Regions from separate parts of the Nocardia amikacinitolerans genome, predicted to be linked through region 3. Evidence: riboswitches for the same ligand, from Rfam matches in the RefSeq annotation. Region 3 holds a riboswitch; each other region holds the start of a gene.
What was found. A riboswitch is a leader RNA that binds a small molecule or an ion and turns the genes downstream of it on or off. The one in region 3 is predicted to bind cobalamin.
Positions count from the first base shown of each region.

Region 1: linked by a shared signal. The riboswitch ahead of metE (5-methyltetrahydropteroyltriglutamate--homocysteine S-methyltransferase) and the one ahead of glyA (serine hydroxymethyltransferase) in region 3 are both predicted to bind cobalamin.
Region 2: linked by a shared signal. The riboswitch ahead of CRP45_RS10020 (ABC transporter substrate-binding protein) and the one ahead of glyA (serine hydroxymethyltransferase) in region 3 are both predicted to bind cobalamin.

Region 1 is NZ_OBEG01000006.1:302,133-305,406, reverse strand. It holds gene CRP45_RS25980 (pyruvate carboxylase) at 1-884, opposite strand, end outside; cobalamin riboswitch at 1,133-1,340, shown strand; gene metE (5-methyltetrahydropteroyltriglutamate--homocysteine S-methyltransferase) at 1,490-3,274, shown strand, end outside.
Region 2 is NZ_OBEG01000002.1:386,876-390,149, reverse strand. It holds gene CRP45_RS10030 (alpha/beta hydrolase) at 26-748, opposite strand; gene CRP45_RS10025 (SMP-30/gluconolactonase/LRE family protein) at 851-1,765, shown strand; cobalamin riboswitch at 1,935-2,109, shown strand; gene CRP45_RS10020 (ABC transporter substrate-binding protein) at 2,128-3,274, shown strand, end outside.
Region 3 is NZ_OBEG01000001.1:932,076-935,349, forward strand. It holds gene glyA (serine hydroxymethyltransferase) at 273-1,574, opposite strand; cobalamin riboswitch at 1,712-1,915, opposite strand; gene CRP45_RS04410 (pyruvate carboxylase) at 2,158-3,274, opposite strand, start outside.

The DNA of each region.
Region 1 (3,274 bases), on a different contig from region 3:
ACCTGGATGCGCGGATTCATCTCGATGAAGACGTGGTTGCCGCGCTCGTCGAGCAGAAACTCCACGGTGCCCGCGCAGCTGTAGCCGATCTGGCGGGCGAAGGCCACCGCGTCGGCGCAGATGCGTTCGCGCAGCGCCGGATCCAGGTTCGGCGCGGGCGCCAGCTCGATCACCTTCTGGTGGCGACGCTGCACCGAACAGTCGCGCTCGAACAGGTGCATGACGTTGCCGTGCTGGTCGGCCAGGATCTGCACCTCGATGTGGCGCGGGTTCACCACCGCCTGCTCGAGGAACACGGTCGGGTCGCCGAACGCGGATTCGGCCTCACGCGAAGCGGCCTCGATCGATTCGCGCAGCTGCTCGGGCGCGGCGACCCGGCGCATGCCGCGACCGCCACCGCCCGCGACCGCCTTGACGAAGATCGGGTATTCGAGTTCGTTTGCGGCGGAGAGCAATTCGTCCACGTCCGCCGACGGCGCGCTGGACTTCAGCACCGGAAGTCCTGCCGCCCTTGCGGCCTCGATGGCGCGCGCCTTGTTGCCCGCCAGCTCCAGCACTTCGGCCGAGGGGCCGATGAAGGTGATGCCCTCGCGCGCGCAGGCCGCCGCCAGGTCCGGATTCTCGGAGAGGAATCCGTAGCCCGGGTAGATCGCGTCGGCGCCCGCGGACTTGGCCGCGTCGATGATCGCCTCGATGGAGAGGTAGGCGCGGACCGGGTGGCCCTTCTCCCCGATCTGATAGGACTCCGCCGCCTTCAAACGGTGGACCGAGTTGCGGTCCTCGTATGGGAAGACGGCGACGGTCCCGATGCCGAGTTCGTAGGCGGCGCGGAACGCGCGGATGGCGATCTCGCCACGATTGGCAACCAAGACTTTCGAGAACATTGAACCAAGGTACCTGGCCCCGAATACAGCGACGACATGGAAGTCCCCTTCGCAGCAATCTTCACAACGAGACCTAGCAGGCTTGCGAAGTTGCGTTCATCCCTGCGTCACATCTCACCATCCGCCCCGCCGGTCTGTGCGGGCAGGCCGAGGGGTGCGCACGGAATATTCCGCCGTCCGTTTATGCTGGACAACGCAGCTGGTTCTCCAGTGCGCCCGACGAGATGGAGCCCCGACGTCGAGCGCCGGAGTCGAAGTCCGCTCCCGGTTTGCCGGTGGCGGGCGAGAGGGAACCCGGTGGGAATCCGGGACTGTCCCGCAGCGGTGAGCAGGAACGAACACCGTCATCACGCACTGGGCGAAGGCCTGGGAAGCGGCGGTCAGTAGGTCGGCGAGGGGAAATCTCCCCAGCCGGTGCCCGCGAGTCCGAAGACCTGCCAGTTGTGCCGGATACGCCGTATCCGGCGGCCACCGCCTCGTGGATTGGGCGCGCGGACCACCAGTGCTTCCCGGGCTCCGTCTGTCTTCGGTTGCCCGCGACGTTCGCTGGTCGCCGCGCGCTCGCATGGCGATGGCTCACGACCTGAAAAGCACTGGAGCACACCGTGACTGTTTCCGAACACGCACCATTCACCGCGACTGTTCTCGGGCTACCGCGCGTGGGGCCGCGGCGCGAGCTGAAGCGCGCCACCGAGTCGTACTGGGCCGGGCGCCTCGACGCCGAGCAGCTGCACACTGTCGCCCGCGACCTGCGGCGAACCCAGCTGACCGAGCTGCTGGCTGCCGGGCTGGACTCGATCCCGGTCGGCACCTTCTCCTACTACGACCAGGTGCTCGACACCGCTGTCCTGCTCGGCGCGCTGCCCGAGCGGGTGGCCGGGATCGCCGATCCGCTCGACCGCTACTTCGCCGCCGCCCGCGGCACCGACACCGTGGAACCGCTGGAGATGACCAAGTGGTTCGACACCAACTACCACTACCTCGTCCCCGAGATCGGCCCGGAGACGACGTTCGCGCTGCACCCGGAGAAGCTGCTCGCCGAGCTGAGCGAGGCGATCGAGCTCGGTGTGCCCGCGCGTCCGGTGGTGGTCGGGCCGGTCACCTTCCTGAAGCTGGCCAAGGCCACCGGCGGCGCGGCGCTGGATCGGCTCGGCGAGCTGGTCCCGCTCTACCGCGACCTGCTGCGTCAGCTGGCCGCCGCGGGTGCGGCGTGGGTGCAGATCGATGAGCCGGTGCTGGTCACCGATCTCACAGCGGACGAGATCGAGCTGGTCCGGCGCACCTACGCCGAGCTGGCCGAGGCGAGCGAGCGGCCCGCGATCCTGGTCGCCACCTACTTCGGCACGCCGGGCGACGCTCTTCCCGCGCTCGCGAGCACCGCCGTCGAGGGCATCGCGCTCGACTTCACCGCGGCGCTGGACCTGTCCGCGGTGGCCTCGCTGCCATCGCTGGCGGACAAGCTGCTGGTGGCGGGCGTGGTCGACGGACGCAATGTGTGGCGCACCGACCTCGACCGCGCGCTGTCCACCCTCGGGACGCTGCTCGGCAGCGCGTCGTCGGTGACGGTGTCGAGCTCATGCTCGCTGCTGCACGTGCCGTACTCGCTGGAACCCGAGACCGGGCTGGACGAGAAGCTGCGCTCCTGGCTGGCCTTCGGCGCCGAGAAGGTGACCGAAGTGCGGCTGCTGGCAACGGCTTTGGCGCAGGGTACCGAGGCCATCGCGGACGATCTCGCGGCCGCGCGTGCGGCAGCGGAGTCCCGCACCGCCGACCCGCGACTCTCCGACGCGCAGGTTCGGGCGCGGCTCGATTCGCTCGGCCCGGACGCCACCCGCCGCGCGCCCGCCGAGGAACGCCGTGCCCTCCAGGCCCAGCGGCTCGATCTGCCCGCGCTGCCGACCACCACGATCGGCTCCTACCCGCAGACCTCGGCGATCCGGCTGGCCAGGGCGGCGCTGCGCAAGGGCGAGATCGACCAGGCCGAGTACGTGCGCCGGATGCGCGCCGAGATCGCCGACGTCGTCGCGTTGCAGGAGAAGCTCGACCTGGACGTGCTCGTGCACGGCGAGCCGGAGCGCAACGACATGGTGCAGTACTTCGCCGAACAGCTCGACGGTTTCGCGGCCACCGAGAACGGCTGGGTGCAGTCCTACGGCACCCGCTGCGTGCGGCCGCCGATCCTGTTCGGCGACGTCACCCGGCGCACGCCGATGACCGTCGACTGGATCACCTACGCCCAGTCGCTGACCGACAAGCCGGTCAAGGGCATGCTGACCGGCCCGGTCACCATCCTCGCCTGGTCGTTCGTGCGCGACGACCAGCCGCTGGCCGACTCGGCGCGCCAGGTGGCGCTGGCGATCCGGGACGAGACCGTGGATCTGCAGTCCGCG
Region 2 (3,274 bases), on a different contig from region 3:
GCCGCGTCGTGCGGCCGTACTCGGTTCACGCGTGCCGTGCCAACCCCACGACGACGCCCTGCATCCAGTCCGCGATGTCGACGCCGACCCGCGCGCGCACCGGCTCGTGCAGCAGATCGTGCCCGGCGTCGGCGTACTCGCGTAAATCTACCCATTCGTGGCGTGCAGTCCAGACCCGCATCGCATCGATCGGCGCGCGACGGTCCTCCGTCCCGTGCACCGCCAGGATCGGAAGATCGGACGGAAGCGGGGTGCCGGGAGCGCCGGGCAGGCCGCTGCCGAGTGCGCGGCGCGGAACAGCCGAGAGCACCAGACCGGACAGCGTGCCAGGGTCGATGCTCGGGACGGTCGGGAAGTTCGCCTCGACGGCATTGAGGTCGGTGGCCGTGCTCGCGTCCGGTACCGCGGCGCCGAGCATGCCGAGCACGGTGACCGCACCGAGCGAATGCCCCATCAACACCAACGGCGTGTCCGGCAGTTCGACACGCGCCAGATCCACCAGTCGGGTCGCGTCCGCGACCAGCTCGGCGAGGGTGCCGGGATGCGCGGGATCGCCTTCGCTGAGGCCGTGGCCCGCGGTGTCCAGTCCCCACACCTCGACGTCGATCGACCGTAGGTACCGGGCGAACCGGTGGTAGTGGCCGCTGTGCTGGCCGATACCGGGCAGTAGTATCGCCACCGCCGCGGGGTGGTCGACCGTCCAGCGCCGATAGTGCAGCCTGCCGCGCGTGCCGTCGAAGTAGAGCATGCACTGATAGTGCCAAACCTTCTGCATTTCAGGGGACTTCACCATCCCGGTGAGCAGGCGGTTACACTGCGCGCGTTCGCGGTGCCGATCAGGAGGTCCCAGGTGTCCGTCGTCGAGTTGCCCGCGCTCCTGCGCCGCGCCGTTCCCGCGCTCGCCGTCGCCCTGGCCTGCGCCGGAGCCGCCGCGCCGCACGCGACCGCGGAACCAGCCCCCGCTTGCGCGCCCGCGACGTCGGCGACCGCACTGCCCGCCGCCGTCCCGGTGCTGGACTGGTCGGAGAACCTGGCCTACGACGGGCAGGGCAACCTGTGGGTTTCCCGGCTGTACCGCAACGAGGTGCAGCGCTACGACGACGCGGGACGGCTGACGGCCACGGTCCCGGTGGAGTTTCCCGGCGCGGTCCGGCTCGGACCGGACGGGCTGATGTACGCCGTCTACGGCGACGCGCCGACCAGCGTCGTTCGCCCCGGTGGCGTCGTCCGTTTCGACCCGGCCGCCGACGCACCGCGCCCGGAGATCTTCGCGTCCGGATTCACCATGCCCAACGGCGCGGCCTTCGACGCCGACGGCACGCTCTACGTCGCCTCCGCGACCGGCGTGATCCGCATCGGCCGCGACGGCGTCGTCGACACGGGCTGGACCGAGCGGGCAAGGCTGAACGCCAACGGCATCGCCGTGCACGACGGCACGGTGTACCTGACCTCCAACGGCGGTCCGCTCGGACGGGTCCTGCGCTTCCCGGTCACCGAACCGGACCGTCGCACCGTTCTCACCGATCTCACGTCCGCGCTTCCCGGCGTCCCCGACTTCGCCGACGACTTGCTGGTGGACGATGCGGGCGCGGTCTACGTGACCGCGCTGTCCGGCCAGCTCGTCCGGATCGATCCGAACGGCCAGCCCTGCCGCATCCTCTCGGCCGAACCGATGACGTCGCTCGTCGCCGTACCGGGCCGCCCCGGCGAACTCCTCGCGGGCACCGAACGCGGCGCGGTCCTACGCATCCAGCTCGCCCCCTAACACACCCCCGCCTCGGCTCGCAGTGATCCCGCTCGACCACCATTTCTCGGCCCTCGATAGAGAAATGGATTCGACGGGAGTCGAATGGCTGTGCGACACGCCCAGATAGCCGCCATTTCTCTCCCGTCATACGGTCAGCCGCGGTGGTTGGGGAACCCGCACGTCTGCGCCTGCCGGTATCGTCCAACGTCGACGCGGGGAACACCGGTGCGAATCCGGGGCTGTCCCGCAACTGTCACCGAGGAGCAATCCGCCGATTCATGGCCACGACCTGCCCGGGTTGGAAGGCCGGTGGTGCGCGTCGATCCGGGAGCCAGGACACCCGCGTCGGATGCATCGGGACGACTCTCCACGAGGATGGCATGGACAACTCCACAGGATCTCGACGGCCGCTGGGCCGCCGGGAGTTATTGCTGCGCGGGGCCGGGGCTGCCGGCCTCGTCGCGCTCGGCGGCATCGGTGTGCTCACCGGTTGCGGGACCGACGGATCGACCGGAGCGCCGGAGGGTCCGCCGCGCGCGGGTGGCCGGTTGCGCTCCGCGATCGCCGGGCGTGCCGCGAGCGTCGACGTGCTCGACCCGCACCGGGCGGGCAGTTCCGCGGGCGGCGCGGTCTCCAAGAACGTGTGGGACAAGCTGGTCGCCTACAACAACGACCTGACCCTGCGGTACCGGCTCGCGCAGTCGCTGGAACCCAACGCGGACGGCAGCGAATGGCGGATCACCCTGCGCCCCGGCGTGGTCTTCAGCGACGGCACGCCGCTGACCGCCCGGGATGTGCTGTGGAGCTTCGAGCGCATGCTCGACCCGGCAAAGCCGTCCTCGGGCGACCTCGCGGTGGTCGACATGGCCCGCACCAGGGCCGACGGTGAGCTCGGCGTCGTCGTCGCGATGAAGACGCCGATCGCGGACTTCGGCTCGGTGCTCGCGGGGTGGTACTGCTACGTCGTCAAGGACGGCAGCACGGTGTTCGACGAGCGGACTCTCCCGGTCGGCACCGGCCCGTTCGCGCTGCACTCGTGGTCGCCGGGCGACCGAACGGTGTTGCGGCGCAACGAGAAATATTGGGACGGTCCGGTACACCTGGACGAGGTCGAGATCATCCAGATCGCCGAGACCGAGGCGCGGATGAACGCCTTCCTCTCCGGCGAAGTGGATCTGGTGCAGGAGATGTCGTACCTACAGGCGCGTTCGCTGGACAGCGATCCGGACGCCTACGTCGTCACCCCACCGGCCGGACTGATGGGCGCCTTCCAAATGCGCGTCGACGAACCGCCTTTCGATGACGTGCGGGTCCGCCAGGCGATGCGGTTGGCTGTCGATCGACAGGCCATGGTCGACTCGGTGTACTACGGCTACGGCGAGGTCGGCAACGACATCTACGGCAAGGGCGCGCCTTTCTACAACGACAGCCTGCCGCAGCGGACCTACGACCCCGAGCGGGCCAGGCAGCTGCTGAAGGAGGCGGGCAAGCACAACCTGACCGTCACCTTGCAGACCGCCGACGCCA
Region 3 (3,274 bases):
GCCTTGGACACCAACCGCGACCACACGAAACGCGCTCGACCCGCCGCCTCCGATCCGGAGGAAATCACCGCTGTTGAACTCCACCGCCTGTGACCCGACAAAACGAACCGGGAATTCTCGGTCTCGGCGATCGCCCGTTCGGCGTTAGCAGATCTGGGCAAGCCAGATACGATCTTCGATACGTGAGGACGAACGGCACCCGGTGGCCGGCGGCCACGTCGTGTCGCGACCTCGCCTGCCGGTCGTGCGGGCAACCCTTTCCCGGCACATGCTCAGCCGAGCAGGTTCCAGTCCTCCATCCCCGGGTAGAGCGGGAAGGACTGGGCCAGCTTGGAGACCCGCCCGCGCAGGGAGTCCAGGTCGGTGGAGCCGGTCAGCGCGGTGGCGATGATGTCGGCGACCTCGGTGAACTCGGCGTCGCCGAAGCCGCGGGTGGCTAGCGCCGGGGTGCCGATGCGCAGGCCGGAGGTGACCATCGGCGGGCGCGGGTCGAACGGAACGGCGTTGCGGTTCACCGTGATTCCGATCTCGTGCAGGAGGTCCTCACCCTGTTGACCGTCCAGCTGCGAGTTGCGCAGGTCGACAAGGACGAGGTGCACATCGGTGCCGCCGGTGAGCACGGTGATGCCCTTGGCTTGGGCGTCGGCCTGGGTCAGACGTTCGGCGATGATCTTGGCGCCGGACAGGGTGCGTTCCTGACGCTCCTTGAACTCCGGGGTGCCTGCGATCTTGAAAGCCACGGCCTTGGCGGCGATGGCGTGCATGAGCGGACCGCCCTGCTGGCCGGGGAACACCGAGCTGTTCAGCTTCTTGGCGAACTCCTGCTTGGCCAGGATCAGACCGGAACGCGGACCGCCGAGGGTCTTGTGCACGGTGGAGGACACGACGTCGGCGTAGGGCACCGGAGAGGGGTGCAGACCGGCGGCGACCAGACCGGCGAAGTGCGCCATGTCCACCCACAGGTAGGCGCCCACCTCGTCGGCGATCTCGCGGAACGCGGCGAAGTCCTGGTGCCGCGGGTAGGCCGACCAGCCGGCAACGATCACCTTCGGTGCCGTATTGCGGGCGATCTTGCGCACCTCGTCCATATCGATCAGGTGATTTCGTTCGCTGACCCGGTACGTCTGCACGCCGTACAACTTGCCGGAGAAGTTCAGCCGCATGCCGTGCGTCAGGTGGCCGCCGTGCGCGAGATCCAGGCCGAGCAGGCGTTCGCCCGGGTTCATCAGCGCCATGAGCACCGCGGCATTGGCCTGCGCACCCGAATGCGGCTGCACATTCGCGTAATCCGCGCCGAATAGCTCGGTGACGCGGGCGCGGGCGAGATCCTCGACGACGTCGACGTGCTCGCAGCCGCCGTAGTAGCGGCGGCCCGGGTAGCCCTCGGCGTACTTGTTGGTCAGCACGCTGCCCTGCGCCTGCAGCACCGCGCGCGGCACGAAGTTCTCCGAGGCGATCATTTCCAGGGTGTCGCGCTGGCGCGCGAGCTCGCCCGTCACCGCGGCGGCGACCTCGGGATCGAGTTCGGTCAGGGAGCGGGTAAGCGAGGTGGATCGAAGGCTTGGGGTGACCACAGGTGAACTCCGTTGGCTGGCATCGAGATAGCCGACGCCCTACTGCACGCAGACCTGATCGAGCCCGTCCCAGCGCGCGCGTGGTCCAGGGCTGTCGGTGCTGCGCCCAATCCACGAGGCGGCGACCGCCGGACGCGGCGCGTCCGGCGCAACGGGCAGGTCTTCGGACTCGCAGGCGCCGACCACGATCGGAGTCGTCCTAGTGGCCGTCGCTTCCCGGACGCGCAGCATCCAGTGCCTGTGACGGCGTTCGTTCCTGCTCACCGCTGCGGGACAGTCCCGGAATCCCACCGGGTTCCCTCTTCGCCCCGACCACGTGACCGCAGTGCGAGGCTTCGACACCGGCGACCTGCGGGGGCTCCCGACATCGCGATCACCGGCGAACCAGCTGCGCCGAAGAGCATACGACGCAAGCGACAGCACACCCGCATCCGGGTTTCGAGGACGGCTCCCGAGCCATCCGGCAAGACACCTGCCCGGATCGGGGGAATGCCGAGGATGTCGCCGAGGGCACCGGATCAGTCCCGACCGAGAAGGACCCGGTGCCCGGCGTGCATCATCGCGGCCGCGGTGGCCTGGGTGGTCAGGCGATCACCAGCAGCAGATCACCGCCGTCGACCTGCTGGATGGCTCCGATCGCGATCCGTTCGATCACTCCGTCGCGGGGAGCGGTGATGGCGGCCTCCATCTTCATGGCCTCGATCGTGGCCACCGTGTCGCCTGCGCTGACTCGGTCGCCGACCGCGGCCACGACGGTGACGACACCGGAGAACGGGGCCGCGAGCTGGCCCGGATCGGCGGGGTTCGCCTTCTCGGCCACCGGGATCTTGTCGGCGACGGTGCGGTCTCGCACCACGACCTGGCGCAGTTGGCCGTTGAGCACGCAGACGACGGTGCGCATGCCGCGTTCGTCGGGCTCGGAGATCGCTTCCAGTCCGATGAGCAGGGTGACGCCCTTCTCCAGTTCCACGCGATGTTCCTCGTCGTGGCGCAGGCCGTAGAAGAACTGGTTGGCGGACAGCCGGGAGATGTCGCCGTACTTCGCGCGGTGGGCGAGGAATTCGGCGGTCGGTCCGGGAAACAGCAGCCGATTCAGCGTGGCGCGGCGCTGGGCGGAGGTGCCGTTCAAGCCTTCCTCGTCGTCGGCGGTGAGTTGGGTTTCCGGCTTGGCGGGTCCACGACCGGCCAGCGCCCGACTGCGGAAAGGCTCAGGCCAGCCGCCTGCGGGGGTGCCCAGCTCACCCCGCAGGAATCCGATCACCGAGTCGGGCACGTCGAAGCCGGCCGGATCGGTGGCGAACTCCTCGACATCCGCGCCCTTGCCGACCAGGGCCAGCGCGAGGTCGCCGACCACCTTCGAGGACGGGGTGACCTTCACCAAACGGCCCAAGAGCCGGTCTGCCGCGGCGTATTTCGCCTCGACCTCTTCGAACTGGTCGCCCAAGCCGAGGGAGATGGCCTGCTGACGCAGGTTCGACAGCTGACCACCGGGGATCTCGTGGTGGTAGACGCGCCCCGTCGGGCTCGGCAGCCCGGACTCGAAGGGCGCGTAGACCTTTCGCAGCGCCTCCCAGTACGGCTCCAGATCGCAGACGCTCTGCAGATCCAACCCGGTGTCGTAGGGCGAATGCGCCGCCGCCGCGACGATCGCCGACAGCGCGGGCTGAGAGGTGGTACCCGCCATGGGCGCCGACGCACCG